2 regions of the Aquamicrobium soli genome follow, and region 2 is predicted to be linked to the other one. Evidence: predicted binding sites of a transcription regulator. Region 2 holds the regulator's gene; the other holds the start of a gene.

Region 1 (15,750 bases), on a different contig from region 2:
CGGCGACGCGGCCGTCGAGCACATCGTGGAAAAGCGCAAGGACGGCCAGTTCAAGAGCCTCGCCGACTTCTGCGAGCGCATCGACCCGAAGATCGTCGGCAAGCGCGTGTTCGAAAGCCTGATCATGGCGGGCGCGCTCGACTGCTTCGGCGAGGACCGCGCCACCATGATGGCCGGGGTGGAGCGCATGATGGGATTGGCCGCGCTCGCCCAGCAGAACGCGACCTCGGGGCAGGCCGACATTTTCGGCGCGTCGCTGGGGGCGCAGTCGCAGGCGCTGCACCTGCCTGCCACCGAACCTTGGCTGGCGGCGGACCGGCTGCACCGGGAATTCCAGGTGGTGGGCTTCTATCTCTCGGCGCACCCTCTCGACGAGTACAAGGCGGCGTTGCAGAAGATGCGGGTGCAGAATTGGGCGGAGTTTTCCGCCGCCGTCAAGCGCGGCGCTTCGGCCGGGCGGTTGGCGGGCACCGTCTCCACCAAGCAGGAGCGAAAGACGCGTACCGGCAACAAGATGGGCGTCGTGGTCTTTTCCGACAACACCGGCCAGTACGAGGCGGTGCTGTTTTCCGAGGCGCTGGCGCAGTATCGCGACCTGCTCGAGCCCGGCCGCTCGGTGGTGATCACCGTTTCGGCCGAGGATCGTCCGGAAGGCGTCAACCTTCGCATCAACAGCGTGCAGTCGCTGGACGATGCCGCCGGCCGCGTGGAGAAGCAGTTGCGTATCTTCGTGCGCGGGGCCGCCCCGGTCGACTCGGTCGCCGCCCGCCTCGGGCAGAGCGGCGAGGGCCAGGTCAGCATTGTCGTGCTGAAGGAGGAAGGGCAGGGTGAGGTCGAGGTGGCGTTGCCCAGCCGTTATCGCATCGACCATCGCATTGCCGCCGCCATCGGTGCCGTGCCGGGCGTCGTGGAGGTGGAACTGGTATAGGAGCGGTATGAGCAAGGACGCCGAAGCGGCGGAGCCGACCGGGTTCGCCGCGCTGAGGGACAGGCTGCGCCGGATCTATCACGGCACGACGCCGCTGGCGTTCCGCTTCCGGCTGGCGACGATGGTCGTCGATATCGCCATCATCGCCTTCTTCATCGCCACGCCGGTCCTGCAGGAGACGCCGACCTTCCTGTGGCTGGACTATGCGGTCGCCGCGCTCGTCGCCGCCGACATGACCGCGCGGCTTCTCGCTTCCACCGACATGCCGCGCCTGATGCGGCAGCCGACCTTCCTGGTCGATTTCTTCATCCTGCTGACCCTGCTGTTTCCGACCGCGCTCGCCAATCTCGGCTTCCTGCGCATCCTGCGGCTGTGGTCGCTGTCGCGCAGCGGCGCCCTGTGGCGGCACCTCGAAATGCGGCGCCTTAAAGTCTGGCGCGACGCCAGCCAGGCGGTGGTCAACCTGCTGACCTTCCTGCTGGTCGTCGCCGGCTTCGTCTACACCTTCTTCTTCCGCGACGGTTCCGGCTTTGCCGGCTATGTCGATGCGCTGTACTTCACCGTCGCGACGGTCACCACCACCGGCTTCGGCGATATCGTCCTGCCGGGCATTGCCGGCAAGCTGACGGCGATCGTCACCATGATCATCGGCATCTCGCTGTTCGTGCGGCTGGCGCAGTCGGTGTTCCGGCCGAACAAGGTGTTTTTTCCCTGCCCGCAATGCGGCTTGCAACGCCATGAGCCGGATGCGGTGCACTGCAAGGCCTGCGGCTACCTGCTCAATATCCCCGACGACAACGACTGATTCCGCCGGCGTCCGGGTGCGGGATTTGCCATTTCGGCCACGTTGCCTATAAGGCGCGTTCCCTTCAATGAACGCGCCGAAGCCAATGACCGTGCTTTCCACCCCCTATTACTTGATCGACGAGGCCCGGCTTCTCCAAAATATGGAGAAGATCGCCCGCCTGCGCGAGAAATCCGGCGCCAAGGCGTTGCTCGCCCTGAAATGCTTCGCGACCTGGTCGGCCTTCGACCTGATGCGCCCCTACATGGACGGCACCACGTCGTCCTCGCTGTTCGAGGTGCGGCTTGGGCGCGAGAAATTCGGCGGCGAAACCCATGCCTACAGCGTCGCCTATGGCGACGACGAGATCGACGAGGTCGTCTCCCACGCCGACAAGATCATCTTCAACTCGATCGGCCAGTTGCAGCGCTTCGCCGACAAGGCGTCCGGCATCCGCCGTGGCCTGCGGCTCAATCCGCAGGTGAGTTCCTCCAGCTTCGACCTGGCCGATCCGGCCCGGCCGTTCAGCCGGCTTGGCGAATGGGACGTGGCGCGCGTAGAGACGGTCATGGACCGCATCAGCGGCTTCATGATCCACAACAACTGCGAGAACTCGGATTTTTCGCTGTTCGACCGCATGCTGGCGCAGATCGAGGACAGGTTCGGCTCGCTGCTCAAGCGGGCGGAGTGGGTAAGCCTCGGCGGCGGCATCCATTTCACCGGCGAGAACTATCCGCTGGACGCCTTTGCCGAACGGCTGAAGGCCTTTGCCGGCCGCTACGGCGTCCAGGTCTTCCTGGAGCCGGGCGAGGCCTCCATCACCAAGTCCACTACGCTCGAGGTCACGGTTCTCGATACGCTGTTCAACGGCAAGCATCTCGCCATCGTCGATTCCTCGATCGAGGCGCACATGCTCGACCTCCTGATCTATCGCGAGAGCGCGCGGGTGGAGCCGAACACGGGCCCGCACGAAGTGATGCTGTGCGGAAAATCCTGTCTTGCCGGCGATATTTTCGGCACCTTCCGCTTCGAGCGGGAACTGAAGGTCGGCGACCGGATTTCGATCCAGGATGCCGCCGGCTATACCATGGTCAAGAAGAACTGGTTCAACGGCGTCAAGATGCCGGCCATTGCGATCCGTCAACGCGACGGATCGGTTCGCCTGGTCCGCGAGTTCACCTATGCGGACTATGAGCAGAGCCTGTCCTGAGCTCTGCGCCAACTGCCACCCATCGCAAAAGGATGCTTGACAGGGAATGAAGAAGAACGTGCTCGTTATCGGCGCCGGCGGTGTGGCGCAGGTCGTGGCGCATAAATGCGCGCAAAACAACGATGTGTTCGGCGATATCCATATCGCGTCGCGGACGGCTGAAAAATGCCGTCAGATCGTCGCTTCGGTGCACGAGAAAAAGAGCCTGAAAGGGCCGGGCGTGATCGAGGCGCATGAACTCGACGCCATGGATGTCGAGGCGACCAAGGCCCTGATCCAGAAGGCCGGTTCGCGCATCGTCATCAATGTCGGCTCGCCCTTCGTCAACATGACGGTGCTTTCGGCCTGTATCGCGACGGGTGCAGCCTATCTCGACACGGCCATCCACGAGGATCCGGCGAAAGTGTGCGAGTCCGCGCCCTGGTACGCCAACTACGAATGGAAGCGGCGCGAGGAGTGCGCGAAGGCAGGCGTCACCGCCATTCTCGGCGCCGGCTTCGACCCGGGCGTCGTCAACGCCTATGCGCGCCTTGCCGTGGACGATTATTTCGACACGGTCGATTCGATCGACATCATCGACATCAACGCCGGCAGCCACGGCCGCTACTTCGCCACCAATTTCGATCCGGAGATCAATTTCCGCGAGTTTACCGGCCGGGTGATGACGTGGCAGGACCGGGAATGGAAGATCAACAAGATGTTCGAGGTTCGCAAGGACTGGGACCTGCCGGTCGTCGGCAAGAGCCCGTCCTACCTGACCGGGCATGACGAGATCCATTCCCTGTCCCAGCACCTCGACGTGCCGACCATCCGCTTCTGGATGGGGTTCGGCGATCACTACATCAACGTCTTCACGGTGCTGAACAGCCTCGGCCTGTTGTCGGAGCAGCCGGTCACGACCGCCGAGGGGCTGGAAGTCGTGCCGCTCAAGGTGGTCAAGGCCGTGCTTCCCGACCCGTCGTCGCTGGCGCCCGGCTATACCGGCAAGACCTGCATCGGCGACCTGGTCAAGGGCACGAAGGACGGCAAGTCGCGCGAGGTCTTCATCTACAACGTGGCCGATCACAAAGAGGCTTATGAAGAGGTCGGCAGCCAGGGCATTTCCTACACCGCCGGCGTTCCAGCGGTCGCGGCCGCGATGCTGATCGCCTCGGGCGAGTGGGACGCCAAAAAAATGGTCAATGTCGAGGAACTGCCGCCACGCCCGTTCCTCGACCTGCTCGGCCGGATCGGCCTTCCGACCCGGGTGAAGGAAGGCGAGAGCGACCAACCTTTCGCCTGACGCGATGTAGCCGGCGGAGCCAATCTGGGTCCGCCGGCCTCAGATGCGCTCCCACGGATGCCGGATTTCCGGCCCTTCGTCCTCGTCGGGGCGGGTAGGGCGGCCGCGGTGACCCTTGCCGAACGTATAGCCGGTCTCGACCGCCTTGCCGCCGAACTTGTCGCGCAGGGCGTCGATGGCGCCTTCGGCCAGCGCGCGCTTCCTCGCCTGCACGTCGACGAGGTCGGGCGGGTCGGCCTTTCCGGCATCCGACAGGTCGCTGACCCCAATGCCGAGCAGCCGGTATTTCGTGCCGTCGAGTTCCTTGCCGATGAGGTGGAGGCCAGTCTGGAAGATGCGGTCGGCAAGCCGTGTCGGGTCGTCCAACTGATGGTTGCGGGTCCTGATCCTGAAATCCTGCGTCTTCAGCTTCAGCACTACCGTGCGGCCGGCGAGGTTCGCCTTCTTCAGCCGGGCCGAGACCTTTTCCGACAGGGCGCGAAGCACCGGCACCAGGTCGGCGGCGCCGGCAAGATCGGTGTCGAAGGTGGTTTCGGCCGATACGCTCTTGGAATCCCGGTCCGCCGTCACCCGGCGGTCGTCCTCGCCGCGCGCCAGATAGTAAAGACGGTCGCCCATGCTGCCGTATCGGCGCAGGAGATCGCCGCGTTCCATCTTCTGCAACTGGCCGATGGTGCGGATGCCGTCCTGCTCCAGCGTGGCCGCGAAAGCCTTGCCCACGCCCCAGATCATGGTCACCGGCTGCCCGGCCAGGAAGTCCGGGGCCTCCGCCTCGCCGATGACCGAGAAGCCGCGCGGCTTGCGCAGGTCGGACGCCACCTTGGCGAGGAATTTGCAATAGGAGAGGCCGACCGAGGCGGTGATGCCGATTTCCTGTTCCACCGTGCGGATGAAGCGCGCCAGCACCAGCGCCGGCGGCAGGCCGTGCAGCTTTTCCGTGCCGCCGAGGTCGAGGAACGCCTCGTCGATGGAGATCGGCTCGACCAGCGGCGTCAGCGCCTGCATCATCGAGCGCACCTGCCGCCCGACGCGGGCGTATTTCTCCATGTCCGGCTTGATGACGATGGCGTCGGGGCAGGCCTCCAGCGCCTTGAACATCGGCATCGCCGAGCGGACGCCGTTGATGCGGGCGATGTAGCAGGCCGTCGAGACCACGCCGCGCTTGCCGCCACCGACGATGACCGGCTTGTCCTTCAGCGCCGGGTTGTCGCGCTTTTCCACCGCGGCGTAGAACGCGTCGCAGTCGATATGGGCGAGGTGCAGTCGGTAGAGTTCGGGATGGCGGACCAGCCGGGGGCTGCCGCAGCGCTCGCAACGCGGCGCAGGCCCGCGCTGAAGGGTCAGGCAGTCGCGGCAGAAACCGTGAGCGGGATCGTTGACAGGGGCTGCCATGGTCTGCGAACGTAAAGAGAACGATCGTTATCCTACGTCAGGGCGCGACGGGCGGCAAGGCGGCGAACGAGAGGCTGTGGATATGGGTGTTCTGCGCATCGTCCCCAACATAGCGGGGGCCGACCTGGAGCAGGCGAAGGCGTTCTATCGGGAGGTTTTCGACCTCGATATCGCGATGGACCTCGGCTGGATCGTCACTTTCGCCTCCGATGCCGGCATGCGGCCCCAGATCAGCGTCGCCAGCGAAGGCGGTTCGGGGACGCCGGTGCCGGATGTCTCGATCGAGGTGGAGGACGTCGACCAGACGTTTAGGCGCGCCGCCGATGCCGGACACGAAATCCTGTACGGCGTCGCCGACGAGCCCTGGGGCGTACGCCGCTTCTACATGCGCGACCCGTTCGGCAAGGTGCTGAACGTGCTTTCGCACGCCGGCTAGCCGAGGTCAGATGCTGAGGGCCTTGACGATCTTCGGCAGCGCGTCGTCCCAGTCCTCGACCACGGTAATGTCGTCCGGGATCGGCGGCAGGAAGTCGCGCAGTGAATTGTCCGCCATCAGGTGGAACAGATGGGCATCGGCAACCGACTCGCGCGCCGACAGAAGGTTGGCGGGCTGGTCGTCGACGAAGGCGACCGGGCGGCGGGTGGCGCCGCGCAGCTTGGCCACGGCCGGCCCCTTGGCCATCTCCGTCGTCAGCAGCGGGTAGGCGAGGCCGAGCGCGTCGAGATGCGCGCGGCGCGCCGCGCGATGACGGTGGAACATCGCCGTCAGCAGCACGATCTCGGCATGCCGGCCGATCTCGGCCAGCGCGTCGGCGGCGCCGATGGTGACGCTCTGCCACTCGGCCTGGGCGTCGAAGAATTCATCGAGCAGCGCCGTCACCTCCGCCTGCTCGACCAGCCTGCCGGTCGCCGTCTCGGCGACGTTGCCGGTCAGGTGGAACGATTTCAGCGTCAACTGGAGGCCGCGCTTCTCGAGGAAGTTCGGGAAGGGGCGGATGAATTCCAGCACCACGTCATCGACATCGAGCACCAGCAAGGGGCGGTCGTCGTGCGCCAGTTCCTCGATCTGGCGCGCTGTTTCGGGATCGTCGCTCATGTGGAAGCCTCGTAAGTGTCGTTGCCGGTGGGAAGGGCCCGCAGCGCGGCGCCGACGGCGGCCGGCGGCGTGCCGGTTTCCTCGGCAAAGCGCAGGAGCGTCGGCTCGTGGGCAAGGATGAACTGCAGCACGCCGGCCAGGAAGCCGGGTTCGCGCGCGGCCTGGCGGATGGCGCCGGCTTCGATGCCGGTGATGGCGAGGAAACGAGGCAAAAGCTCGGGGTCGCCGGCAATGAAGCCGAGCGCGCCGATGGCCAGCGCCTCGGCATTCTCGCGTGTCGACGTTTGCTCGGCCATTGCTGCCTTCTGCCTTGAACTCCCGGATTGCGACCCCGAAGTAATGCTTTGGGACGGCGGCGGCAAGCCGTCGGCCCGACAACTGTGCCGAACGGGCGGAACCGGGCGGTTTTCGACCCTCGGGTTACCGTTTCGTCAAGGATATCGGTGTAGGGTAGCCCTCGGGTTTGGCGCGTTCGCGAAGGAACGCACGGCTGCAGCGGCCAGCTACGGACGCTGCCCGGACGGGAGCGATATGTCAAAAAAGGTCATGATCGTCGAGGATAACGAGCTCAACATGAAGCTCTTTCGCGACCTCATCGAGGCCAGCGGTTATGAAACGGTGCGCACGCGCGACGGGCTGGAGGCGCTGGAACTCGCCCGCCGCCACAAGCCGGATCTCATCCTCATGGATATCCAGTTGCCGGAGGTTTCCGGCCTGGAGGTGACGAAATGGCTGAAGGAGGACGACGAACTGCACGTCATCCCCGTCATCGCCGTTACCGCCTTCGCCATGAAGGGGGACGAGGAGCGCATCCGGCAGGGCGGGTGCGAAGCCTACATTTCCAAGCCGATCTCGGTGCCGCGCTTCATCGAGACCATCAAGTCCTATCTGGGCGATGCCTGATGGTCACCAGGTCCTGCCCCGGAGTTCGCTGACATGACTGCTCGCATCCTGGTCGTCGATGACATCCCGGCCAATGTGAAACTGCTCGAAGTCCGGCTGCTGGCCGAATATTTCGAGGTGCTGACCGCCACCAACGGGCCGGACGCCATCGACACCTGCGAGAACGGCAAGGTCGACGTGGTGCTGCTCGACGTGATGATGCCGGGAATGGACGGCTTCGAGGTCTGCCGGCGCCTGAAGAGCGATCCGGTGACCTCGCATATCCCGGTGGTGATGATCACCGCGCTCGACCAGGTCGCCGACAGGGTGCGCGGCCTGGAGGCCGGGGCCGACGATTTTCTCACCAAGCCGGTCAACGACCTGCAACTGATGACGCGCGTGAAAAGCCTGGTGCGGCTGAAGTCGCTGACCGACGAGTTGCGGCTGCGCGCCTCCACCACGCGCAACATCGGGATCGAGGAACTGCTGAACCGGACCTTCACGCCGGCCGACACCACGCCGAAGGTGCTTTTGGTGGACGAGCGCAAGTCGTCCTTTGAGCGTATCCAGAAAATGCTGCGCGGCAGTGTCGAGCTCGACGTGTCTACTGACCCGCATACGGCGGTGTTCCAGGCTGCCGAGGCGCCTTACGACTGCGTCATCATCTCGACGGGCTTCGACGAGTTCGATCCGCTCAGGCTGTGCTCGCAACTGCGCTCGCTCGACCGTACCCGCTTCCTGCCCATCATCCTGCTTGCCGAGGCGAGCGAGGACCAGCGCATCATCCGCGGCCTTGAACTCGGCATCAACGATTATCTCGTGCGGCCGGTCGATCCGCACGAACTGACGGCGCGGCTGCGCACGCAGGTGCGGCGCAAGCGCTACAACGACCAGCTTCGCGCCAGCGTCACCCAGACCATCGAAATGGCGGTAACCGATGGCCTGACCGGCCTGCACAACCGCCGCTACCTCGACAGCCACCTGCAGACGCTGTTCGAGCGCGCGGTGGCGCGCCGCCGGCCGCTGTCGATGATGATCACCGACCTCGACCGCTTCAAGGCGATCAACGACACGCACGGCCACGACGGCGGCGACGACGTGCTGCGCGAATTCGCGCAGCGCCTGCGCAAGAACGTGCGCGGCATCGACCTCGCCTGCCGGTTCGGCGGCGAGGAATTCGTCGTGGTGATGCCGGATACCGACGGTTTCGTGGCGGAGAAGGTGGCGGAGCGCATCCGCGCCGAGATCGCGCGCGAGCCGTTCGCGATCGGCCATGACGGCAAGGCGATCGAGGTTACGGTCAGCGTCGGGGTTTCCTCGCTACTGAAGGGCCCGGACACCGTCGAAGCGATGATGAAGCGGGCGGACCTTGCCCTCTACGAGGCCAAGAGCGGGGGCCGCAACCGGGTGGTCGCCAAGGCGGCCTGAACGCTTCGCTGCTGCCCGGCCTGTCAAGCGCGTAAGGTTAGCGATTTACCTTAACCCAAGCGATTCGGCCGCCGTGGTTAAGAAAGTGTTGATTTATATAAGCCTTTGCGCAAATGTCATTCCAGAGCATGTCTCCCTGGAGTGAAAGCGGTTTTCGCGACAGGGTGGGCGTCCGAAAGCAGCATCAAGGCGCGCCGCACGCGCAATAGCGGATTGGCGGCGCAAGAAGATCATGTGCTTCAGGGACGCGCCACGGATGCTCCGATACGTTGATTGGGCATTGGAAGGATCCGGGGAGTTTCCTCGGACCAACGCTCCAAAACGTCCACCGGCCAGTTGCCGGGACGTTTCCAGCATACCCCATGATGCTCAGGTCCGCCGCATCTCCTGGGTCCGTGGGGTCGGTCGGCCGGCACTGGCATATAGTGGCCTCCTCGTACCGCTGCCAAACGCCGGCCGACCCCCAATTTCCAGAACCGTTGCGATCGAGAGTGGCCCACAGGGCATGACCCCTGGGTGGCGCGCCAAATAAAAACGCCGCCCGGAGGCGGCGTTCAGACATTCCGGCGTGACCGGATTACTTGATCTTGGTTTCCTTGAACTCGACGTGCTTCTTGGCGACCGGGTCGTACTTGCGGAAGGACAGCTTGTCCGTCTTGGTGCGGCTGTTCTTGCTGGTCACGTAGAAGAAGCCGGTGTCGGCGGTCGACAGGAGCTTGATCTTGATGTTTGCGGCTTTGGCCATGATATTCGTCCGTTTTTGTCGTGGGGTTCGCGCCGCTTGAGCACGGGAAAACACCCGGACGCGGGAAACTTGGCGCGACACATAAAGGAGACGCCTGGAAAGTCAAGTCCGCAGCCGGCGCCGGATCGGTCTAATCCGGCATTCGGCCGCGGAATCGGGCGTTCCGGTCAGCTCGTATGGGCGACGAGCTTGTTGATCGTCTCCGGGAAGAAGCTCGGGGCGGCGCGGCGCTTGCCGAACATCATGTCGTACTGCAGGAAGCGAAAGTCGCGGATCGCCGGATCGATTTCCTTGGCGCGCGCCCAGTCGGGCGTCGCCTCGCCGGAAGTCGACAGGAGCAGGCTGCGGTCGACCACCCGGTAGCGCTCGTTCAGCTCGCCCAGGAAGCCGGTGTAGTAGGGATGCGTGATGCCGGCCGCCGTCAGCACGTGGTAGGGCAGGAACGCAGGGCTGATCGCGCCCATGTCCTTCACCGGGCCGGTCTTGTTGGACCAGACGACGAGCGGCGTCTCGCGATGCTCCAGCATCTTTTCCGGCGCTTCCTTGCGCGGCGCGACGTTGTTCTTCAGGAAGCCCGTCTCGACATAGACCGGCCCCAGCGGCGGCAAGTGGTCGCCGAAGAAGGCGATGACCGTCGGCCGTTCGCGCTGCCTGGCCCAGTCGAGCAGCCGCTGGAGGCCATGGTCGGCGTCGGCGGCGCCTTCGGCATAGCTTTGCAGCGAATCGCGCGCCCACTGGCTGGTCGGGGCGTCCACCGTGTGTTTCGCGTCCGGGTAGCGCTGCGGTTCGTAGGGGCCGTGGTTCTGCAGGCTGACCACGAAGAAGAAGAACGGATCGCTGGTCTCGTCCGCCTCGCGGATGACTTCGTCGGTCATCGCCGCGTCGGAGGCGAGCGGGCCGCGCTTCTGCATCGGCGGCATGTTTTCTTCCGAGCGGAAGCTGTCGAAACCGAAATCGGCGTAGACCGGCGTGCGGTTCCAGAACCAGTTCGTGCCGGGGTGGATGGCGCGCGTCTCATAGCCTTCGTTCTTCAGGAACGTCGCCATCGAGGGGATCGGCGCGCGCACATATTGCTGGTAGGGGATGCTGCCGGCCGGCAGGAAGGCGTTGGAGAAGCCGGTCAGCGCCTCGAACTCGACATTGGCGGTCATGCCGCCGAACTCGGGCGAGAATACCGAGCCGGAACGCAGGTCGCGCACCGTGGGGATGGGGTCCGGCTTGATGGAAACGCCGGGCAGCACGGTCGGGTCCCAGAACGATTCGCTCATCACGACGATGATGTCGGGCTTTTCCGGCGGGAGGGAGGTGGTGACGGTCGGCTTCTTGATCGCAGCGATCGCGTTTTCGGAATAGCCCTTCGGCGCGGTGACGTGCGCCATCGGCACGTTGAGTGCGAACGCCAGCGCAAAGCCGTTGGAATTGTAGTTTTCCTTCTGGTCCCACATCATCGGGATGATCTGCAACCGATCGCGCGTCCACGAGAAGCTCGCGTAGTCCATCAGGGAAACGAAGAAGGCGAGCAGCGGCAGGGTCAGCACCAGCCGGGCGAGACGCCCCTTGTAGGTCAGTGCCGGCGCAAGGCGCCGCCACAGGCGCCAGCCATAGACCAGCAGCGCGGCCGCAAGGACGATGCCGACGACCAGGGCGATGCCGGTCATCGGGCGCTCGCGCACCAGAAGCGGCATCAATTCGATGATCTGGCGGGCGTAGAGGAAGTCCGTCGGGTAGAGCGGGTCGCCGAGATAAAGCGACTTCTGGTGACCGACGAAGGCAAGCCCCAGCGTCAGCGGCGCGACGAACATCAGGCTCTGGTGCCTGCGGCCGAAAACGGCGTCGAGCCCGATCATGATCAGCGCGAACAGGATGATCGTGGTCCAGCCGGGCTTGAAGGGCTGCGAGAAGAAATTGGTCGTAGCGGCGAGGTCGCCGCGAAAGATGAGCTCGATGGCGAACACGAGGACGGCCGCACTCACCAGCGAGACGAGCCCGTAGCCGGCCACATGCCAAGCTGCGCCGGCGCGGCCGACCGGTCGCCTTGCCTTGCCAAACTGATCCGGCACCTCGCGGGCGGTGCCTGCGATACTCTTCACCACTCGAACTTCCCCGGTCTGCGCAGGCCAGGGCCTGCAGTCATGGAACTGTCATCGGAATGTCATGTTGAATTATCGCGTGTGGCGAAAATAGGAAGAGCCGGCGAACGAATCGTGTGCGGTTTTAACCAGGAGTGATCGGCAAAAACCGTCTAAAACCCGAAGCTTGGCCTCGCTCATGCCGGGTTCCGGCGCGTCGGATGACTTGACTTGAACTGGCGGCTTGCGCAACAGCAGGCGGGAAGAAGTTACGCTGGAGCACAGGACATGGCCGTCGCATTCACTTTTCCGGGGCAGGGCAGCCAGGCCGTCGGCATGGGCAAGGACCTGGCCGAGGCTTTTCCCGAGGCGCGCAGGGTGTTCGAGGAAGTCGACGAGGCGCTCGGCGAGAAGCTGTCGACGCTGATCTGGGAAGGGCCGGAAGAAACGCTGACGCTGACGGCCAATGCGCAGCCGGCGCTGATGGCGGTGTCGCTGGCGGCGGTAAGGGCGCTGGAAGCGCGGGGCTTTTCGCTGAAGGACAAGGTGGCCTATGTCGCCGGGCATTCGCTCGGCGAATATTCGGCCTTGGCCGCAGCTGGCTTCGTCTCCGTCGCCGACGCGGCGCGCCTGCTGCGCATTCGCGGCAACGCCATGCAGGCGGCGGTGCCGGCGGGCGAGGGCGCCATGGCGGCCATCATCGGCCTGGAGCAGGCGGACGTGGAGGCTGCCTGTGCCGAAGCGGCGGCCGGGTCGGTCTGCCAGGTCGCCAATGACAATGGCGGCGGGCAACTGGTGATCTCCGGGGCGAAGGCCGCCGTCGAGCGCGCCGCCAAGCTGTGCACGGAAAAAGGCGCCAAACGCGCGCTGATGCTGCAGGTGTCGGCCCCCTTCCATTCGGCGCTGATGTTGCCGGCGGCCGAGGCGATGCGCGAGGCGCTGGCCAAGGTAGAGCGGCACGCGCCGGCCGTTCCGGTGGTCGCCAACGTCTCGGTGAAGCCGTCGAGCGACGTCGAGGAGATCACGCGCCAACTCGTCGAGCAGGTCACCGGCCGGGTGCGCTGGCGCGAAACCGTCGACTGGTTCGGCGGCAATGGCGTTTCCACGCTTTATGAGGTAGGCGCCGGCAAGGTCCTGTCCGGCCTGGCGCGGCGCATCAACCGCGACATCGCCACCGCCAACATCGGTACGCCGGCCGAGATCGAGGCCGCGCTGGCGGCGTTGTCGTAAGAAAGCTATTTTGAACGCTCCCTGCCGAAGGGAGTGCTCCAACAAGGAGAAAAAGATGTTCGATCTGACCGGCCGCAAGGCGCTTGTCACCGGCGCATCGGGGGGAATAGGCGAGGCGATCGCGCGGATATTGCACGCGCAGGGGGCCGTCGTCGGCCTGCACGGCACGCGGGTCGAGAAACTCGAGGGGCTGGCGGGCGAATTGGGCGACAGGGTCAAGCTGTTTCCCGCGAATCTGTCCAACCGCGACGAAGTCAAGGCGCTCGGCCAGAAGGCGGAAGCCGAACTGGAAGGCGTCGACATCCTCGTCAACAATGCCGGCATCACCAAGGACGGGCTGTTCGTGCGCATGTCGGACGCCGACTGGGATGCGGTCATCGAGGTCAACCTGACCGCCGTCTTCCGCCTTACCCGCGAGCTCACCCATCCGATGATGCGCCGCCGGCATGGCCGCATCATCAACATCAGTTCCGTCGTCGGCGTCACCGGCAATCCCGGGCAGGCGAACTATTGCGCCTCCAAGGCCGGCATGATCGGCTTTTCCAAGTCGCTGGCGCAGGAAATCGCCACCCGCGGCATCACCGTCAACTGCGTGGCGCCGGGCTTCATCGAATCGGCGATGACCGACAAGCTCAACGACAAGCAGAAAGAGGCGATCATGGCCGCGATCCCGACGCGGCGCATGGGCACCAGCGCCGAAGTCGCCTCGGCCGTGGCCTATCTGGCCTCCGACGAGGCCGGCTATGTCACGGGGCAGACGCTGCACGTGAACGGCGGCATGGCGATGATCTGAGGGATGGGGAAAATCCCCATTTCGCGTTGGACCCCGGCCGATTCTCGTGTATGCGGGCCCAGACCCCGGCGGTTGGGGATATGACCGTCCTGTTGCCGTCGTGTTTTCGGCAGGACCATCTTTCAGCTTGATTAGCGGCATTGCGACCGCTAACGAAGACAGACAAACATGAAGACGAGGATGCCCACATGAGTGACACCGCAGAGCGCGTCAAGAAGATCGTTATCGAGCACCTCGGCGTCGATGCCGAGAAGGTAACGGACCAGGCGAGCTTCATCGACGATCTGGGCGCGGACAGCCTCGACACGGTCGAACTGGTCATGGCTTTCGAGGAAGAATTCGGCGTCGAGATTCCCGATGACGCGGCCGAGACGATCCTGACCGTCGGCGACGCCGTGAAGTTCATCGACAAGGCTTCGGCCTAAACTACGCTTCTGACAGGAAGGACCTGCGATGAGGCGCGTCGTCGTCACAGGCCTCGGTCTGGTTTCGCCCTTCGGAATGGGCTTCGAGCACGGGTGGAAGGAACTGCTGAGCGGCCGTAGCGCCGCCAAGCGTGTCACCGAGTTCGAGGTGGACGATCTGGCTTGCCAGATCGCTCACGTCATTCCGCGCGGCGACGGTAGCAACGGCACCTTCAATCCCGAGGCCGTGCTCGAGCCGAAGGAACTGCGCAAGATCGGCGACTTCATCCTGTACGGGATCGCGGCCGCCGACGAAGCGTTGAAGGATTCCGGCTGGGAACCGAAGAGCGAGGCCGAGCGCTGCGCCACCGGCGTCATGATCGGCTCCGGCATCGGCGGTCTGGAAGGCATCGCGGAAAACGCGATCATCCTGAAGGAACGCGGACCGCGCCGCATCAGCCCGTTCTTCATCCCCGGCAACATCATCAATCTCGTTTCCGGCCAGGTTTCCATCCGCCATGGGCTGAAAGGCCCCAATCATGCGGTGGTGACGGCCTGTTCCACCGGGGCGCACGCCATCGGCGACGCCGCGCGGCTGATCATGTTCGGCGACGCCGACGTGATGCTGGCCGGTGGCGCCGAATCGCCGGTAACGCGCCTGTCGCTGGCCGGCTTCGCCGCCTGCCGGGCGCTTTCGACCGACCGCAACGACACGCCCGAGAAGGCTTCGCGCCCCTATGACCGCGACCGCGACGGTTTCGTCATGGGCGAGGGCGCCGGCGTGGTGGTGCTCGAGGAACTGGAGCACGCCAAGGCGCGCGGTGCCAGGATCTATGCCGAGGTGACGGGCTATGGCCTGACGGGTGACGCCTACCACATCACGGCTCCGGCCGAAGACGGCGACGGCGCCTTCCGCTGTATGACGGCGGCGCTGAAGCGCGCGAACCTGAAGCCGGCCGATCTCGATTACATCAACGCCCACGGCACCTCGACCATGGCCGACACGATCGAGCTCGGCGCGGTCGAGCGCCTCGTCGGCGATGCCGCTTCGAAGGTTTCGATGTCGTCGACCAAGTCGTCCATCGGCCACCTTCTGGGGGCCGCGGGCGCCGCGGAAGCGATCTTTTCCATTCTGGCCATTCGCGACAACATCGCGCCGGCGACGATCAATCTGGAGAATCCCGAACGGGAGACGGAAATCGACCTCGTGCCGGTCACGCCGCGCGCGCGCAAGATCGACGTGGCGTTGTCCAATTCCTTCGGCTTCGGCGGCACCAACGCGTCGCTTGTTTTCCAACGCTTCAACGGCTGACCGGGCGGGCCTCCGCCCACGGCCGTGATCGACCGTTCCGGCAATTTTGCCATATTCGCCTCTACTGTTCCGGCATGGATTCGTCGCGAGATCAAACGATAGACCCTCATGAGCAATACGCCGGATAATCCTGGAGAATTCGCCCCGCGCGCAGCAGCGTCCGGGCCTATCATCCCCAAGACGGCGAACGAGGCG
Region 2 (15,750 bases):
GCCTATGTCGCCCGGCGGCTGGCCGATATCCGGGCGGGAGAGGTGGCGCCCCGCGAATTCACGCGCGGCGACGGACGCTCGACGATCTATTCGGTCACCCCGCTTTCGGGCGGCAAGCGGCTGCTGACCTATTACGACGTCACCGAGATGAAGGCGCGCGAAGCGGAACTGGCGGTGACGCTGGAGAAGGCAAAGCTGGCCGAGGCGGTCATCAACAGCGTGCCCAATCCGATGTTCGTCAAGGACTCGGATCTGACCTACGTGATGGCCAACCAGGCCTTCGCCGACTTCTTCAGCACGACGCCCGAGCGGATCGTGGGCCTGAAGGACAAGGACCTTGTCCCGCCCGAGGAGCAGGGCCTGTTCGAGCCGTGGGAACGGCAGGTCCTCGAGACCGGGGAAATCTACGAAGTCGAAGTGGGCTTCGAGCGCGACGGCGTCGAGGGCGCGCGCATCGTTCGCAAGAATCGCGTCCGGACTTCGAGCGGCAAGGCTTATCTCGCCAGTTCGATCTTCGACGTCAGCGAACTGAAGCGCCGCGAGAAGGAGGCCGACGAAGCGCGCAAACATCTGGCCTATGTGCTGGAATCGCTGCCTGCCGCGGTCATGATCTACGATCGCGACGACAATTTCGTTTTCGCCAACAAGAAGCTGCAGGATTCATGGCCCGCCCTGAGGTCGGTGTGGAATCCGCAAAGCACGCTGCGCGACGCTTTCAGGGTCGGCTATGCCAGCGGCTATTTCATGGAGAGCGGCGACAAGGAAGTCGACAAGCTCTACGGCGTCGATACCGAACGCTGGATCGACGGCATGGTCGCGCGCTACCATCAGCGCAGTTTCGTCTCCGAGCGCCAGAATCCGGACGGCCGCTGGTACCAGGTCTACGACATGCGCACGGACGACGGCACCTTCATCGGCGTGCGCGTCGACATCACGGAGCTGAAAAGCCGCGAGAAGGCGCTGCGCGATTCGATGCGCCAGATCGACCTGTTCCGGCATGTGATGGACGAGTTGCCGGTCGCGGCCTTCGTCAAGGCCGAGGACCTGACGGTCGAGTTCGTCAACAAGGCCTGGTGCGCGATGACCGGCATCGCCAAGGACGAGGCGGTGGGGCGTACCGACGCCGAGTTGTTCCCCCGCGAGGCGGCGCAAGGCTACAGCTACAACGATTCCCAGGTCGGCATCACCGGCAAGGTCATCGAGGTGGAGGAACCGGTCGCCCATCGCGACGGCACGGTGCGGCAGGTGATGACGCGCAAGAGCCGGCTGGTGGCGTCGGACGGCTCGATCCATCTGGTCGGCTCCAGCGCCGACATCACCGACGTCAAGGCGCGCGAGCGGGACCTTGAAGAAAGCATGCGCGAGAACGAGGTGTTCCGCAGCCTGATCGATAACGTGCCGGTGTCGATCTACGCCAAGCGCGCAGACCTCAGGCAATTCTACGTCAACAAGGGGTGGTGCGAGCTCACCGGCTTCAGCTACGAGGAAGCGCTGGGCAAGACCGACATCGAAATCTTCGGCGCGGAGGGCGAGGCTTTCGTCGAGAGCGACCTCGAGGTGCTGCGGACCGGCGAGACGCAGGAGATGGAGGAAACGGTGACGGGGATCGATGGCAGCCTGCGCCATCAGTTCGCCCGCAAGGGCGCCATGATCGCCTCCGACGGCTCGCTCTACCTGATCGGCTCCACCACCGACATCACCGAACTGAAGCAACGCGAGGCGGAACTGCGGGAGGCCCGGCAGCGGGCGATCCTTGCCGATCGCGCCAAATCCGAATTCCTCGCCAATATGAGCCACGAAATCCGCACGCCGATGAACGGCGTCCTCGGCATGGCCGAGCTGCTGGCGAAGTCGGATCTCGACCCCAAGCAGCGGACGTTCACCGACATCATCGTGAAGTCGGGCAACGCGCTTTTGACCATCATCAACGACATTCTCGACTTTTCGAAGATCGATGCAGGCCAGCTGGTGCTCGATCCGGCGCCGTTCAACCTCGCCGAGGCGATCGAGGACGTGGCCACGCTGGTTTCGACGCGGGCCAAGGAAAAAGACCTGGAACTGATCGTGCGGGTCGAGCCCGGGCTCGACGGGCCCTACGTCGGCGATGTCGGGCGTATCCGCCAGATCGTCACCAACCTGCTCGGCAATGCGATCAAGTTCACCGACGAGGGCCATGTGCTGGTCGACGTCACCGGCGAGGCGGTGCCTGCCGGAACGCGGTTCCACGTCTCGGTGACCGACACCGGTATCGGCATTCCCGACGACAAGCGCCAGCTCGTCTTTGAAAAATTCAGCCAGGTCGATGCCTCGTCGACGCGGCGACACGAGGGCACGGGTCTCGGCCTCGCCATCACGGCGCGCCTGGTCGAGCTGATGGGCGGCGAGATCGGCGTCGAAAGCGAGGAGGGCAAAGGGTCCACCTTCTGGTTCTCCGTCACCTTGCCCGATGCCGGGCGGCCCGGGGCGTGGCGCCCCATGCCGATCGACATCACCGGGGCGCGCGTGCTGGTGGTCGACGACAATGCCGTCAACCGCGCCATCCTGTCGGAGCAGATGGCGGCGTGGAAGTTCGATTCCTGCGCGGCGGCCAGCGGCCCGGAAGGCCTGCAGGTGCTGGTTGCCGCGGCCGCCTACGGCCTGCCGGTGGACTGCATCGTGCTCGACTACCAGATGCCGGGCATGAGCGGCGCCGAGATGGCCCGCATCGTGCGCCGTACCGAGGGGCTGGCGGATACGCCGATCATCATGCTGACCTCGGTCGACCAGTCGCTGGCCAGCGTCAGCTACCGCGACCTCGCCATCGACGCCCACCTCATCAAGCCGGCGCGGTCCTCCGCCTTGCTCGAGGCGCTGGTCACCACCATCCAGTTCCATCGCGCCAAGTCGGGACCGCATGAGCCGCCGGCGCTCGCGCTGCCCGGGCCGGAACCGGCTGGCCGGGCGGAAGCGGCGGCCGAGGCGGTGGAATCTGCCGTGATGTTGCCGTCGAGGCCGCTGCCGCTGCGTCCGCGCGGCGACGCCGTGCCGGGCGACGGCCGCCAGCTCGATATCCTGGTCGCCGAGGATAACGAGGTGAACCAGATGGTGTTTACCCAGATACTGTCGGAGACGGGATACGCCTTCGAGATCGTCGAAAACGGCCGCAAGGCGCTGGAAGCCTATGCCCGCGCCAAGCCGCTCATGATCCTGATGGACGTATCCATGCCGGAGATGAACGGCCATGAGGCAACGGCCGAAATCCGCCGCCTGGAAGCAGGGACGGGGACGCATGTACCCATCGTCGGCGTGACGGCGCACGCCCTGAAGGGCGACCGCGAGCGCTGCATCGAGGCCGGCATGGACGACTACCTGTCCAAGCCGATCAGCCCCAAGGCGCTGCTGGAAAAGCTTCGGCGCTGGCTAAGCGAGGAAGGCGATGACGCCGGCTACGAGGCGGGCGCGAGGGCCTAGCTCCGTTTGAACGGAATCGGCCTTCTCTCGGGGCCATTTGCAGGCGCGGTGACGCCGCCTGCCTTCCCGCATCGTAATGGAAGCGTCACGAAGCTGTCATGTGACTGTTACAAACGCCGGCTATGGGCTTGCCGGGCGCCGGAAAACGGTGCCGCGAGACAAATCCGAACAGGAGCAGGCCACATGAGACATTTCCTCCGCTCTGCTGTCGTTGCCGTCGCAATGGCCACAGTATCCAGCTTCACCCTTTCCGCTGCCTCTGCCGCCGACATCTCCGGTGCGGGCGCCACCTTCCCCTATCCGATCTACGCAAAGTGGGCCGACGCCTACAAGAAGGAAACCAATATCGGCCTCAACTACCAGTCGATCGGTTCCGGCGGCGGCATCAAGCAGATCAAGGCCAAGACCGTGACCTTCGGCGCCTCCGATGCGCCCATGAAGGGCGAAGACCTCGAGTCGATCGGCCTGGCGCAGTTCCCCATGGTGATGGGCGGCATCGTGCCGGTGGTCAACATCGAAGGCATCAAGCCGGGTGAACTGGTCCTCGACGGCAAGACGCTCGCCGACATCTTCCAGGGCAAGATCACGAGCTGGGACGACGAGGCGATCAAGAAGCTCAACCCGGATGCCGCGCTGCCTTCGCAGGCCATCGCGGTCGTCCACCGCTCGGACGGCTCGGGCACGACCTTCAACTTCGCCACCTACCTGGCCGACGTCAGCGCCGACTGGAAGGACAATGTCGGCGTCAACACGGCGCTGGAGTGGCCGGTCGGCATCGGCGCCAAGGGTAACGAAGGCGTCGCCAACAACGTCGCCCAGACGGCCGGTTCGATCGGCTATGTCGAATACGCCTATGCCAAGCAGAACAACCTGACCTACACCGACCTGATCAACAAGGAAGGCAAGAAGGTCGAGCCGACCGCCGCCTCGTTCTCGGCCGCCGCCGCGAACGCCGACTGGTCCTCGCAGCCCGGCTACGGCGTCATCCTCGCCAACCAGCCCGGCGCCGAGACCTGGCCGATGACGGCCGCGACCTGGATCCTCGTCTACAAGCAGCCGGAAGACGCGGCCGCCACCGCCGAGGCGCTGAAGTTCTTCGCCTGGTCCTACGAGAAGGGCGGCGAGATGGCCGCCGAGCTCGACTACGTGCCGATGCCCGACAGCGTCGTCAAGAGCGTGGAGGCGATGTGGACCAAGGACATCGTCGGCAGCGACGGCAAGCCGCTCTATAACGGCATGTAAGGTCTGGAGGGGGTGCCCCGGCGCCCCCTTTCCCCAGCGAATGGAACGCCCATGACGATTGCTTCAGAAGCCATGCCGTTGTCGGAACAGATGCGGGCCAGGGCTGCCACCGTAAGGCGCTTTGCGCTTACCGACGCGGTCTTCCGCGCGGTTACCCGCGGTGCGGCGATCCTGGTCCTGCTCATCCTCGGCGGCGTCGGCATCTCGCTGGTGGTCGGCGCGTGGCCGGCCCTGTCGGCGTTCGGCGGCTCATTCCTGGTCACCCAGTCCTGGAACCCCGTCACCGAGAAATTCGGCGCGCTGGCGCCGATCTACGGCACCATCGTGACGGCGGCGATCGCCATCCTGATCGCGGTGCCGATCGGCATCGGCATTGCCGTCTTCCTCTCCGAATTGTGCCCGCGGCCGCTGCGCCGCCCGATCGGCATCGCGGTCGAGCTCCTGGCCGGCATTCCCTCGATCATCTACGGCATCTGGGGCTTGTTCGTCTTCGCACCGTTCCTGCAAACGACGGTCCAGCCCTTCGTCATCAACCTGTTCCACGGTGTTCCGGGCCTGTCGAGCCTGTTTGCCGGGCCGCCCTACGGCATCGGCCTGTTCACCTCGGCCCTGATCCTGGCGATCATGGTGCTGCCCTTCATCACCTCGATCACCAAGGACGTCTTCGACACGGTGCCGGCGGTGCTGAAGGAATCGGCCTACGGCATCGGCTGCACCACCTGGGAGGTCACGCGCCGCGTCGTCATCCCCTATACCCGCGTCGGCATCATGGGCGGCGTCATGCTGGGCCTCGGCCGCGCGCTGGGCGAGACGATGGCGGTAACCTTCGTCATCGGCAACGCCCACCGCATCTCGGCCTCGCTGTTTGCGCCCGGCACGACGATCTCGGCCACCATCGCCAACGAGTTCACCGAGGCCGACGGCGAGCTCTATACCTCCTCGCTGGTGGCGCTCGGCCTGATCCTGTTCGTCATCACCTTCATCATCCTCGCCATCGCCCGCTATATGCTGGCGCGGATCGAAAAGCGCGCGGGAGCCTGAAAGATGTCCGTATCCTCTTCGCTTCACCGCCGCCGCAAGGCCAGGAACGCCGTCATGATGACGCTGTGCATGGGGGCTGCCGGCGTCGGCCTCGCCTGGCTGGCGCTGATCCTCGGCGCGCTCGTCTACAAGGGCACGGCCGGCCTTTCGCTGGCGGTCTTCACCGAGATGACGCCGCCGCCGGGCGACGCGGGCGGCCTCGCCAACGCCATCTTCGGCAGCATCGTCATGACGATCATCGCCGTTCTCGTCGGCACGCCGGTCGGCATCCTCGCCGGCACCTACATGGCCGAATACGGGCGCTTCTCGCGGCTGACCACGGTGGTGCGCTTCATCAACGACATCCTCTTGTCGGCGCCGTCGATCGTCATCGGCCTGTTCGTCTACGAATTGATGGTGCGGCCGATGGGGCACTTTTCTGCGCTCGCCGGAGCCATGGCGCTGGCGATCCTGGTGATCCCCGTGGTCGTGCGCACGACCGAGGATATGCTGAACCTGGTGCCGAATGCGCTGCGCGAGGCAGGCACCGCCATCGGTGCGCCGCGCTGGATCGTCATCCGTTCGGTCGGCTACCGTGCCGCCATGTCGGGCATCGTCACCGGCATCCTGCTGGCGATCGCCCGCATCTCCGGCGAGACGGCGCCGCTCCTGTTCACTTCGCTCAACAACCAGTTCTGGTCCGGCAACCTCAATGCGCCGATGGCGAGCCTGCCGGTCACCATCTTCCAGTTCGCGCTTTCCCCTTACGAGGAATGGCAGCAACTGGCCTGGACCGGAGCGCTCATCATCACCCTGACGGTTCTGGCCCTGAGCATCTTCGCCAGAAGCCTCACCGGACGCAGGACCTAAGACAGGATGGCACAGATGTTGGCTTCCGAGATGACCATGACGCAAAGCGTTGCCGAAAAGGCCGCCAAGACCAAGATCGAGGTCAAGAACCTCAATTTCTACTACGGCGAGTCGAAGGCGCTGAAGAACATCACGCTGTCCCTGCCGGAGCGCAGCGTGACCGCCTTCATCGGCCCGTCCGGCTGCGGAAAGTCGACGCTGCTGCGCGTCTTCAACCGCATCTACGAACTCTACCCCAAGCAGCGCGCCGAGGGGCAGGTCCTGCTCGACGGCTACAACGTGCTCGACCGCTCCCAGGACCTCAACCTGCTGCGCTCCAAGATCGGCATGGTGTTCCAGAAGCCGACGCCGTTCCCGATGTCGATCTACGAGAACATCGCCTTCGGCGTGCGGCTCTACGAGAACATCGCCAAGAGCGAGATGGACGGCCGCGTCGAGCAGGCTCTGCGGCGCGCGGCCCTGTGGGACGAGGTCAAGGACAAGCTCGACGCCAGCGGCACCAGCCTTTCGGGCGGCCAGCAGCAGCGGCTGTGCATCGCGCGCACCGTGGCGGTGAAGCCGGAGGTGATCCTGCTCGACGAGCCGGCTTCGGCGCTCGACCCGCTGTCCACCGCCAAGATCGAGGAACTGATCGACGAATTGCAGGCCGACTACACCATCGTCATCGTCACCCACAACATGCAGCAGGCGGCCCGCGTGTCGAGCCAGACCGCCTTCATGTATCTCGGCGAACTGATCGAGTTCGACAAGACCGAGAAGATTTTCACCTCGCCCGGCCACAAGCGCACACAGGACTACATCACCGGCCGGTTCGGTTGAGCCGCAGCCACGGCCATAGGGATACGGACAGCACCATGAAAGAACATACCGTCACCGCCTTCGACGAGGAACTGGGGCAGATCGGCGGCCTGCTCAACGGCATGGGCGAACTTGCCGGCGCGATGGTGAACAGCGCCACCCATGCGCTGCTTGCCGGCGACAACGCGCTGGCGCAGAGGGTCGTTTCCGACGATGCCCTGATGGACTCGCGCCAACGCGAACTGGACGACCGGGCCATCACGCTCATCGCCAAGCGCCAGCCGATGGCCGACGACCTGCGCGCCGTTGTCGGCTCGATCCGAATGGCCGGCGACCTGGAGCGCATCGGCGACCTTGCCAAGAACATCGCCAAGCGCGTGGGCGCGGTCGGGCAGGACGCCATCCCGCGCACGCTCTCGCACTCGATCGACGGTATGGCGCAACTGGTCCTGGAGCAGGTTCGCGGCGTCGTCGAGCGCTACACCGCAGGCGATACCGCCGGGCTCGCGGCGCTGCGCAACGACGACGAGCGCATCGACGTCAAATACACGGCGGTTTTCCGCGAGTTGCTGACCTATATGATGGAGGACCCGCGCAATATCACGGCCTGTACGCATCTGCTGTTTTGCGCGAAGAATCTGGAGCGCATCGGCGACCATGTCACCAATGTCGCCGAGAACGCGTATTATGTGCTGAGCGGCGAACAACTCCCGGCAGACCGCCCCAAGGCGGACGAGATGGCAGCGCCGACCGCGTGAGCGGGTAGACAGGAAGGTGGATTGCATGATCGCACCGCGTATCATGGTGGTGGAAGACGAGGAGCCGCTGGGCGTGCTCCTGCGCTACAACCTGGAATCCGAAGGCTACCAGGTCGAAGTGGTGACCCGGGGCGACGAAGCCGAGATCAGGCTGCAGGAAAGCGTGCCCGACCTTCTGGTGCTGGACTGGATGGTGCCGGCGCTTTCCGGCATCGAACTGTGCCGGCGCCTGCGCATGCGGCCCGAGACCGAGCGCCTGCCGATCATCATGCTGACGGCGCGCGGCGAGGAAAGCGACCGGGTGAGGGGGCTTTCGACCGGCGCCGACGACTACCTCGTCAAGCCGTTCTCGACGCCGGAATTCATGGCGCGGGTGAAGGCGCTGCTCCGGCGTGCCAAGCCGGAGGTGCTGTCCTCCGTGCTGAAGGTCGGCGACATCGTGCTCGACCGCGAGACCCACCGTGTCTACCGCAGCGACAGCGAGATCAAGCTCGGGCCGACGGAGTTCCGCCTGCTGGAATTCATGATGCGCTCGCCCGGCCGCGTGTTCTCGCGCGGGCAGTTGCTGGACAATGTCTGGGGCGAGTCGATCTATGTCGACGAGCGCACCGTCGACGTCCATGTCGGGCGCCTGCGCAAGGCGGTAAATGGCGGCCATGCGGAGGACGTCATCCGCACCATCCGCGGCGCCGGCTACGCGATCAGGGAAGCCTGACCGCCGACCGGCGGCGGCATCGGCCGCCCCGGCGCGAAAATCTCCTGGTCGACGAACACCAGCGCGCGCATGGCGCAGCCTTCGCGGATCAGCAGCAGTTCGTTGGTTTCGGTATCGAAGCTGATCGATTTCGAGTGGTGGCCGCCGGCGGTCTTGGCGATGGCCTCGCGCAGCGCCGGCTCGATGAGATCGAAAGCGCTCGCGCCCACCCCGACCATGGTGACCGGCGCCGGATCGATGAGGGCGAACAGGCTGCCGAGGCCGAAGCCGAGGGCCTCGCCGGCCTTGCGGAAGGCTTCGCGCTCCGGCCCGTCGCGTTCGCGGGCGATTTCCGCCAGCGCGCGGATGTCGGCATCGGTCACGTCGGCGGAAGGTTCTTCGTTATCGTTATGCTGGCGGGCGTTGCGCCAGATGGCGTAGTTGCCGGCATAAGCCTCGATGCAGCCGCGCCGTCCGCAGCGGCACAACGCGCCCTCCGGCTTGTGCACCATGTGGCCGAACTCACCGCCCGACGAATGCGTGCCGGTGAACAATTGCCCCTTGAGCACGATGCCCATGCCGATGCCGTGCGACAAAAGCACGGCGATGAAGTCGTCGCGGTAATGGGCGGGGTCGCGCCAGCGCAGCGCCACCGCCATCATGTTGCAGTCGTTCTCGATGACGACGGGAATGCCGAATTCCTTCTCCAGTATGGCGGCGAAGGGGATGTCGGTCTGCGGGGTGATCGGCGACCACAGCATGGCGCGCGCCGCCGAATCGGTGGTGCCCTGGACGGCGAGCACGATGCGCGCGACGCGCCTGGCGTCGAGCGCCGGGTCCTCCAGTTGCCGCCGTATGAAGGCGACGCATTCGCCGATCAGGTCCTCGCGCGGCAGCGACTGCGTATCCAGCCGCCGCTCGTCCTGCGCGACCACGCCACCGGTGTAGTCGATGACGGCCAGCGACAGGAAATTCAGCGACAGCACCACGCTCAGCACGAAGGAGGCCTGCGGATTGAGCGCCAGCCCGACTTGCGGGCGCCCGCGCTTGGCGGAAGGGACGCTGTCCCTGCTTTCGCTGAGGATGCCTTCGGCGATGAGGTCGGCCGAGATCGCCGATATGGTCGAATGGCTGAGCCCTGTCTCCGCCGCGATCGCCGTGCGCGACACCTGCCCGACGGAACGGCGAACGGCCGAAAGCACCAGCGCGCGGTTGCGCCGGCGCAGATCGTCGTGGCGTACTCCGGCTGCCATCCTGCCTATTCCTCCACCTTGCCGGCCCCCGCGCTCCTCGCTGTTTCGTGACTTTGTGGGACACTGGCAATAGCCTAATCCTTAGTGAAAGCCTTTCGCCCTGTCATTGTTTATTTCGGGTTTCGAAAAAATTATGGAACGGGACGAATCCCTGTTGACAGGCCGGGGGCGTTGGGTGAGTATTTTTTCGAAGCTCGAAATAAAAGCTTCACTTTAGGGTCCGGGCTTGTCCGGGCCATGATGGTCGCGTCCCACGAGGGCGTAGGGAGGAAATCATGAAGAAGTTTACTGCCGCCATCATGGCGGGTGCCGCGCTTTCCATGACGCTGGTGTCGGTCGCGCAGGCGAAGGACAAGGTGATCGGCGTTTCCTGGTCGAACTTCCAGGAAGAGCGCTGGAAGACCGACGAAGCGGCGATCAAGAAGGCGCTGGAAGCCAACGGCGACAAATACATTTCCGCCGATGCCCAGTCTTCGGCCGCCAAGCAGCTTACCGACGTCGAAAGCCTGATCTCGCAAGGCGCGAACGCGCTGATCATCCTGGCGCAGGATGCTTCCGCCATCGGACCGGCCGTGCAGAAGGCGCTGGACGAAGGCATCCCGGTGGTCGGCTACGACCGCCTGATCGAGAACAAGGACGTATTCTACCTGACCTTCGACAACAAGGAAGTCGGGCGCATGCAGGCCCGTGAGGTCTACAAGGTCAAGCCGGAAGGCAACTACGTGTTCATCAAGGGCTCGGGCGCCGACCCGAACGCCGACTTCCTGTTCGCCGGCTCGATGGAAGTGCTGAAGGACGCCATCGACAGCGGCAAGATCAAGAATGTCGGCGAGGCCTATACCGACGGCTGGCTGCCGGCCAACGCCCAGAAGAACATGGAGCAGTTCCTGACCGCCAACGACAACAAGGTCGACGCGGTGGTGGCCGCCAATGACGGCACCGCCGGCGGCGCCATCGCGGCGCTGCAGGCGCAGGGCCTTGCCGGCACCGTGCCGGTTTCCGGCCAGGACGCCGACCACGCGGCCCTCAACCGCATCGCGCTCGGCACGCAGACGGTCTCGGTGTTCAAGGATGCCCGCGACCTCGGCAAGAACGCCGCCGAGATCGCCTCGCAACTGGCCGACGGCAAGGCCATGACCGACATCGCGGGCGTGCAGGACTTCACGACGCCCGGCGGCAACACCGTCAAGTCGGTGTTCCTGACGCCGGTCGCGATCACCAAGGACAACCTCAACGTCGTCATCGACGCGGGCTGGATCAGCAAGGACGAGGTCTGCGCCGGCGTGAAGGCAGGCAGCGTCGCCGTCTGCAACTAGGCGCCCGGCCTCCGGTAATCCCGATGCCGCCGCGCCGACGGGGTGCGGCGGCATCGTTCGACTTCATTTGAAATCGAAAAGCGCATAACATCGCAGCCAGCCAACGCGGTGGGAGGAAATCATGGCCGACACCACGACGTCCAGCGCCTCGGCCGAGGTCGCCCGTGCCTCCGAACTGGGACCGGTCGGCCGGTTCCTGAAGGCGACCGAACTCGATACCCGCATGCTCGGCATGGTTGCGGCGCTGATCCTGATCTGGATGCTGCTGCACGGCCTGTCCGGCGGCCTGTTCCTTACGCCGCGCAATCTGTGGAACCTGTCGGTGCAGACCTCCTCGGTCGCCATCATGGCCACCGGCATGGTGCTGGTCATCGTCATGCGCCACATCGACCTGTCGGTGGGTTCGCTGGAAGGCGTCATCGGCATGGTGATGGGCGTCATGCAGGTGCACATCCTCATCCGTGTCTTCGGCATCCAGACGGGCGATCCGTGGATCTGGGTCATCGCGCTTGCCTGCGGCGTGGCCGCCGGCCTGATCGTCGGCGCGTTCCAGGGCTTCATCATCGCCTACATGGAAGTACCGTCCTTCATCGTCACGCTGGGCGGCCTGCTGGTCTGGCGCGGGGCGGCCTGGTGGGTCACCAGCGGCCAGACGGTGGCGCCGCTCGACGCGACCTTCCAACTGATGGGCGGCGGACCGCGCGGCTCCATCGGCGCGACATGGAGCTGGGTCGCCGCCGCCGTGGCCTGCCTCGCCGTCGTGCTGATGCTCATCAACGGCCGAGCGCAGCGCAAGCGCTTCAAGTTCCCGCTGCGGCCGGTATGGGCCGAAACCTTCATCGGCGCGGTCAATTGCGCGGTTATCGTCGGCGCGGTGTGGATCGCCAACTCCTATCCGTGGCCGGTCGGCATCGTTCGCCGGTATGCCGAGCAGAACGGCATCGAAATCCCCGAGGGCGGCCTGTTCATCGCCCATGGCATCGCCATTCCGGTTCTGATGGCGGTGGCCGTCGGCATCGTCATGACCTTCGTCACCAACCGGACCCGCTTCGGCCGCTATGTCTTCGCCATCGGCGGCAACCCGGAAGCGGCCAACCTCGCCGGCATCAACACGCGCTGGGTGACGGTCAAGGTCTTCATGATCATGGGCGCGCTCGTCGCCGTCAGCGCGGCGATCTCGTCGGCCCGCCTCAACGCCTCCACCAATGCGCTCGGTACGCTGGACGAACTGCTGGTCATCGCCGCGGCCGTCATCGGCGGCACGTCGCTCGCCGGCGGCTCCGGCACCATCATCGGCGCCATGCTGGGCGCGCTCCTGATGCAGTCCCTGCAATCGGGCATGGTGTTGCTCGGCATCGATTCGCCGCTGCAATCGATCGTCGTCGGCGCGGTGCTGGTGATCGCGGTGTGGCTCGACACCGTCTACCGGAAGCGGGTCTAGGAGGCAGGAAATGGCTGAGAACATGGCATATGCCGGCGCCGTTCCGCTGGTCGACATGAAGAACATCTCGATCGCTTTCGGCGGCATCCGGGCCGTCGACGATGCCTCGGTCGATCTCTATCCCGGCGAGGTCGTGGCGCTGCTCGGCCATAACGGCGCCGGCAAATCGACTCTGATCAAGATCCTGTCTGGCGCCTACAGGCGCGACGCCGGCCATATCTTCGTCAACGGCGAGGAGGCTTCGATCTCCAACCCGCGCGATGCCAAGCGGTACGGCATCGAGACGATCTACCAGTCGCTGGCGCTCGCCGACAATGTCGATGCCGCCGCCAACCTGTTCCTCGGGCGCGAACTGATGACCAAGTGGGGCACGCTCGACGACGCCGCCATGGAGGCGGAGGCGCGCAAAGTCATGGGCCGGCTGAACCCGCGCTTCCAGCGCTTCAAGGACCCGGTGATCAAGCTCTCCGGCGGCCAGCGCCAGTCGGTGGCGATCGCGCGCGCGATCCTGTTCAATGCCCGCATCCTGATCATGGATGAGCCGACGGCGGCGCTCGGCCCGCAGGAAACCGCGCAGGTCGGCGAACTGGTCAAGCAGCTGAAGGCGGAGGGGATCGGCATCTTCCTCATCAGCCACGACATCCACGATGTCTTCGATCTCGCCGACCGCGTCTGCGTCATGAAGAACGGCCAGGTGGTCGGCACCGCACGCACCACCGACGTGACGCAGGACGAGGTCCTCGGCATGATCATCCTCGGCAAATGCCCGCCCGGCGCCGTTCCCGGTCCCGGCGCGCTGAAGATTGCCGCCTGACGGGCATCCGGGCTGCCTCGGCCCGGCATCACCTGAATCACGGCCTGTGCAGCCGGGCCGCCCTGGTGCCGCGCCTGCTTGTGTTGGCGCGCGAACGCGCTAAGAAGGTCAGGTCTCGTCCAGGTTGCGGAATGACTTGAAGAAGATACATCCGATCGCTGCCTTCGTCGCCGTTGCCCTGATCAGCCTGGCAATGGCCGGCTATGCCTATTTCGCGACGCAGGAAGCCGCGCGCATCAAGTTCGTGGCGGCGGTCAACGACGCGCAGGACCGCATCGAGAGCCGGATGGAGCTGCACCTGTCGTTGCTTCGGGCAACCAAGGCGCTGTTCGAATCGCAGGACGGCGACGTTTCCCCCAGCGAATACGCGGCCTTCTACAAGGCGCTGGACGTGTCCGATCATTTCGCCGGCCTGCACGGCATCGGTTTCATCCGGGTGGTGAAGGCGGGAGAGGAAGCGGCCGTCGAGCGCGAACTGACCGACAATCTCGGCGGTGATCGCAAGGTCCATCCGCCGTCCAGTCTGCCGCAGCGCGCCATCACCGTCCTGGTGGAGCCGCATGACGGCTACAGCGATCCCGTCATCGGCTTCGACATGATGGTGGACCCGGCGCGTCGGGAAGCCATCGAGCAGGCCCTGGACGACAACGGGGTCCACGCGACCGGACGCGTGCTGATGGGCGACAAGACCGGGGCCAGCCGCAACTTTGCCGGCTTTCTGGTCTTCACCCGCCTGACCCGCCAGGCGGCGTCGGATTTGCCGGGCACGGGGCTGGTCTACAACGCGTTTCGCGCCGAGGACCTGTTCCAGACGGCGCTCGCCAAGACGCCGCTGCTGCCGGTCAGCGTCGAAGTCTACGACGGCGACGTGGGCGACGATTCGCTGATGTTCCGCTCCGAAACGCCGCCTGCCTCCCCGCTGGCGGAAAGCCTCGCCACCGTCCGCAAGTTCACCATGGCCGGCCGGCAATGGACGGTCCTGTTTAGGCCCACCAGCGCCTTCGCCTCGCCGTCGTCGCGCGCCGTGCCGCTGCTGCTCGGCCTGTTCGGGCTGATGCTGGCCGGAGCGATTGCGCTCTTTTTGCGCTATCAGCAGAAAGCCCTCGAAGCGGCATCGACGCTGCACGAGACGACGGAAAAAAGCCTGCTCGAGAAAGAGCTGATGCTTCAGGAAATGAAGCACCGCATCAAGAATTCGATTGCCCGCGTGCTGGCCATCGCCCGCCAGACCGCCGCGCAGGCGGACGACATCGGCCAGTTCTCCTCGTCCTTTTCCGCGCGCCTGCAGGCGATGGCCGCCTCGCAGGACATGCTGACGCGTTCGCGCTGGCAGAAGGCGGATCTCGGCGACTTGCTGCGCATCGAGCTTGGCCAGGTTTTCGGCAAGGAACTGCCCGAAGACCTGCTCGATGGGCCGCAGGTGCTGCTGGACGAGACGACGACGCAGGCGCTGGGCCTGACGTTCCATGAACTGGCGACCAACGCCTTGAAATACGGGAAGGTGGGCAGCCTGGTGAGTTCCCTGCGGATTCGCTGGCGCCTGGAAGGCCGCTCCCGTAGCCGCGCACTGGCGCTGGACTGGCATGAGACGGGGCAGGCGGACCTGCAGTCGCCCTCCGGGACCGGGTTCGGCACCAAGCTGATCGATCTCAACATCGTCCGCGAGCTGGGCGGCGAGATCAGCCGCGATTATCGCCCCGACGGGCTAAAGGTCAGGATCAGGATTCCGCTGCCGGGTAACCCTGCCGTTTGAAACCCTGATGCCGGCCAACAAAAAAGGCCGGCGTTTGCCGGCCTTTTCCGTGGGTTTTTCGCCTCAGTTACAACGCCGCGTGTAGATGCGCCGCGTGTCGGGATCGCGATACTGGCAATAACCGTTGCGCAGATTGCGAACCAGCAGGCCGGAGCCGGCGCCGACGGCCGCACCGATCGCCGCACCCTTCCAGCCGCCTGCGATGCCGCCGATCACGGCACCGGCAGCGGTTCCGACGCCGACATCCTGCTCGGTCGTCGTGCAGCCGCTGAGCGCGAGCACCGCGACCAGCGCGAGAGCCACTTTTTTCATTCGTCTGTTCCTCTCACTTTACGTTCCTC

Evidence for each region. Region 2 encodes PhoB, which activates phosphate uptake and scavenging genes when phosphate is short. Its sites were predicted from a motif close to TGTCATNNANCTGTCAT; they were not measured.
Region 1: the regulator PhoB is predicted to act here: its motif matches at 11,876-11,892, upstream of ACFOHJ_RS16375 (LTA synthase family protein).

The regions. Positions count from the first base shown of each region.
Region 1 covers NZ_JBHRTK010000015.1:170,461-186,210, forward strand. Annotated here, with positions in the region: gene dnaE (DNA polymerase III subunit alpha) at 1-928, shown strand, start outside; gene ACFOHJ_RS16325 (potassium channel family protein) at 936-1,733, shown strand; gene nspC (carboxynorspermidine decarboxylase) at 1,825-2,922, shown strand; gene ACFOHJ_RS16335 (saccharopine dehydrogenase family protein) at 2,969-4,204, shown strand; gene ACFOHJ_RS16340 (DNA polymerase IV) at 4,244-5,596, opposite strand; gene ACFOHJ_RS16345 (VOC family protein) at 5,679-6,032, shown strand; gene ACFOHJ_RS16350 (hypothetical protein) at 6,039-6,692, opposite strand; gene ACFOHJ_RS16355 (DUF3572 domain-containing protein) at 6,689-6,988, opposite strand; gene ACFOHJ_RS16360 (response regulator) at 7,239-7,595, shown strand; gene ACFOHJ_RS16365 (PleD family two-component system response regulator) at 7,629-9,002, shown strand; gene rpmG (50S ribosomal protein L33) at 9,580-9,747, opposite strand; gene ACFOHJ_RS16375 (LTA synthase family protein) at 9,915-11,807, opposite strand; gene fabD (ACP S-malonyltransferase) at 12,105-13,046, shown strand; gene fabG (3-oxoacyl-[acyl-carrier-protein] reductase) at 13,102-13,839, shown strand; gene ACFOHJ_RS16390 (acyl carrier protein) at 14,028-14,264, shown strand; gene fabF (beta-ketoacyl-ACP synthase II) at 14,293-15,555, shown strand; gene mltG (endolytic transglycosylase MltG) at 15,664-15,750, shown strand, end outside.
Region 2 covers NZ_JBHRTK010000012.1:844,999-860,748, forward strand. Annotated here, with positions in the region: gene ACFOHJ_RS13880 (PAS domain-containing protein) at 1-3,450, shown strand, start outside; gene pstS (phosphate ABC transporter substrate-binding protein PstS) at 3,634-4,692, shown strand; gene pstC (phosphate ABC transporter permease subunit PstC) at 4,744-5,733, shown strand; gene pstA (phosphate ABC transporter permease PstA) at 5,737-6,582, shown strand; gene pstB (phosphate ABC transporter ATP-binding protein PstB) at 6,589-7,401, shown strand; gene phoU (phosphate signaling complex protein PhoU) at 7,437-8,138, shown strand; gene phoB (phosphate regulon transcriptional regulator PhoB) at 8,164-8,853, shown strand; gene ACFOHJ_RS13915 (ROK family protein) at 8,832-10,085, opposite strand; gene xylF (D-xylose ABC transporter substrate-binding protein) at 10,361-11,401, shown strand; gene ACFOHJ_RS13925 (sugar ABC transporter permease) at 11,523-12,842, shown strand; gene ACFOHJ_RS13930 (ATP-binding cassette domain-containing protein) at 12,853-13,656, shown strand; gene ACFOHJ_RS13935 (CHASE domain-containing protein) at 13,793-15,409, shown strand; gene ACFOHJ_RS13940 (YMGG-like glycine zipper-containing protein) at 15,473-15,721, opposite strand.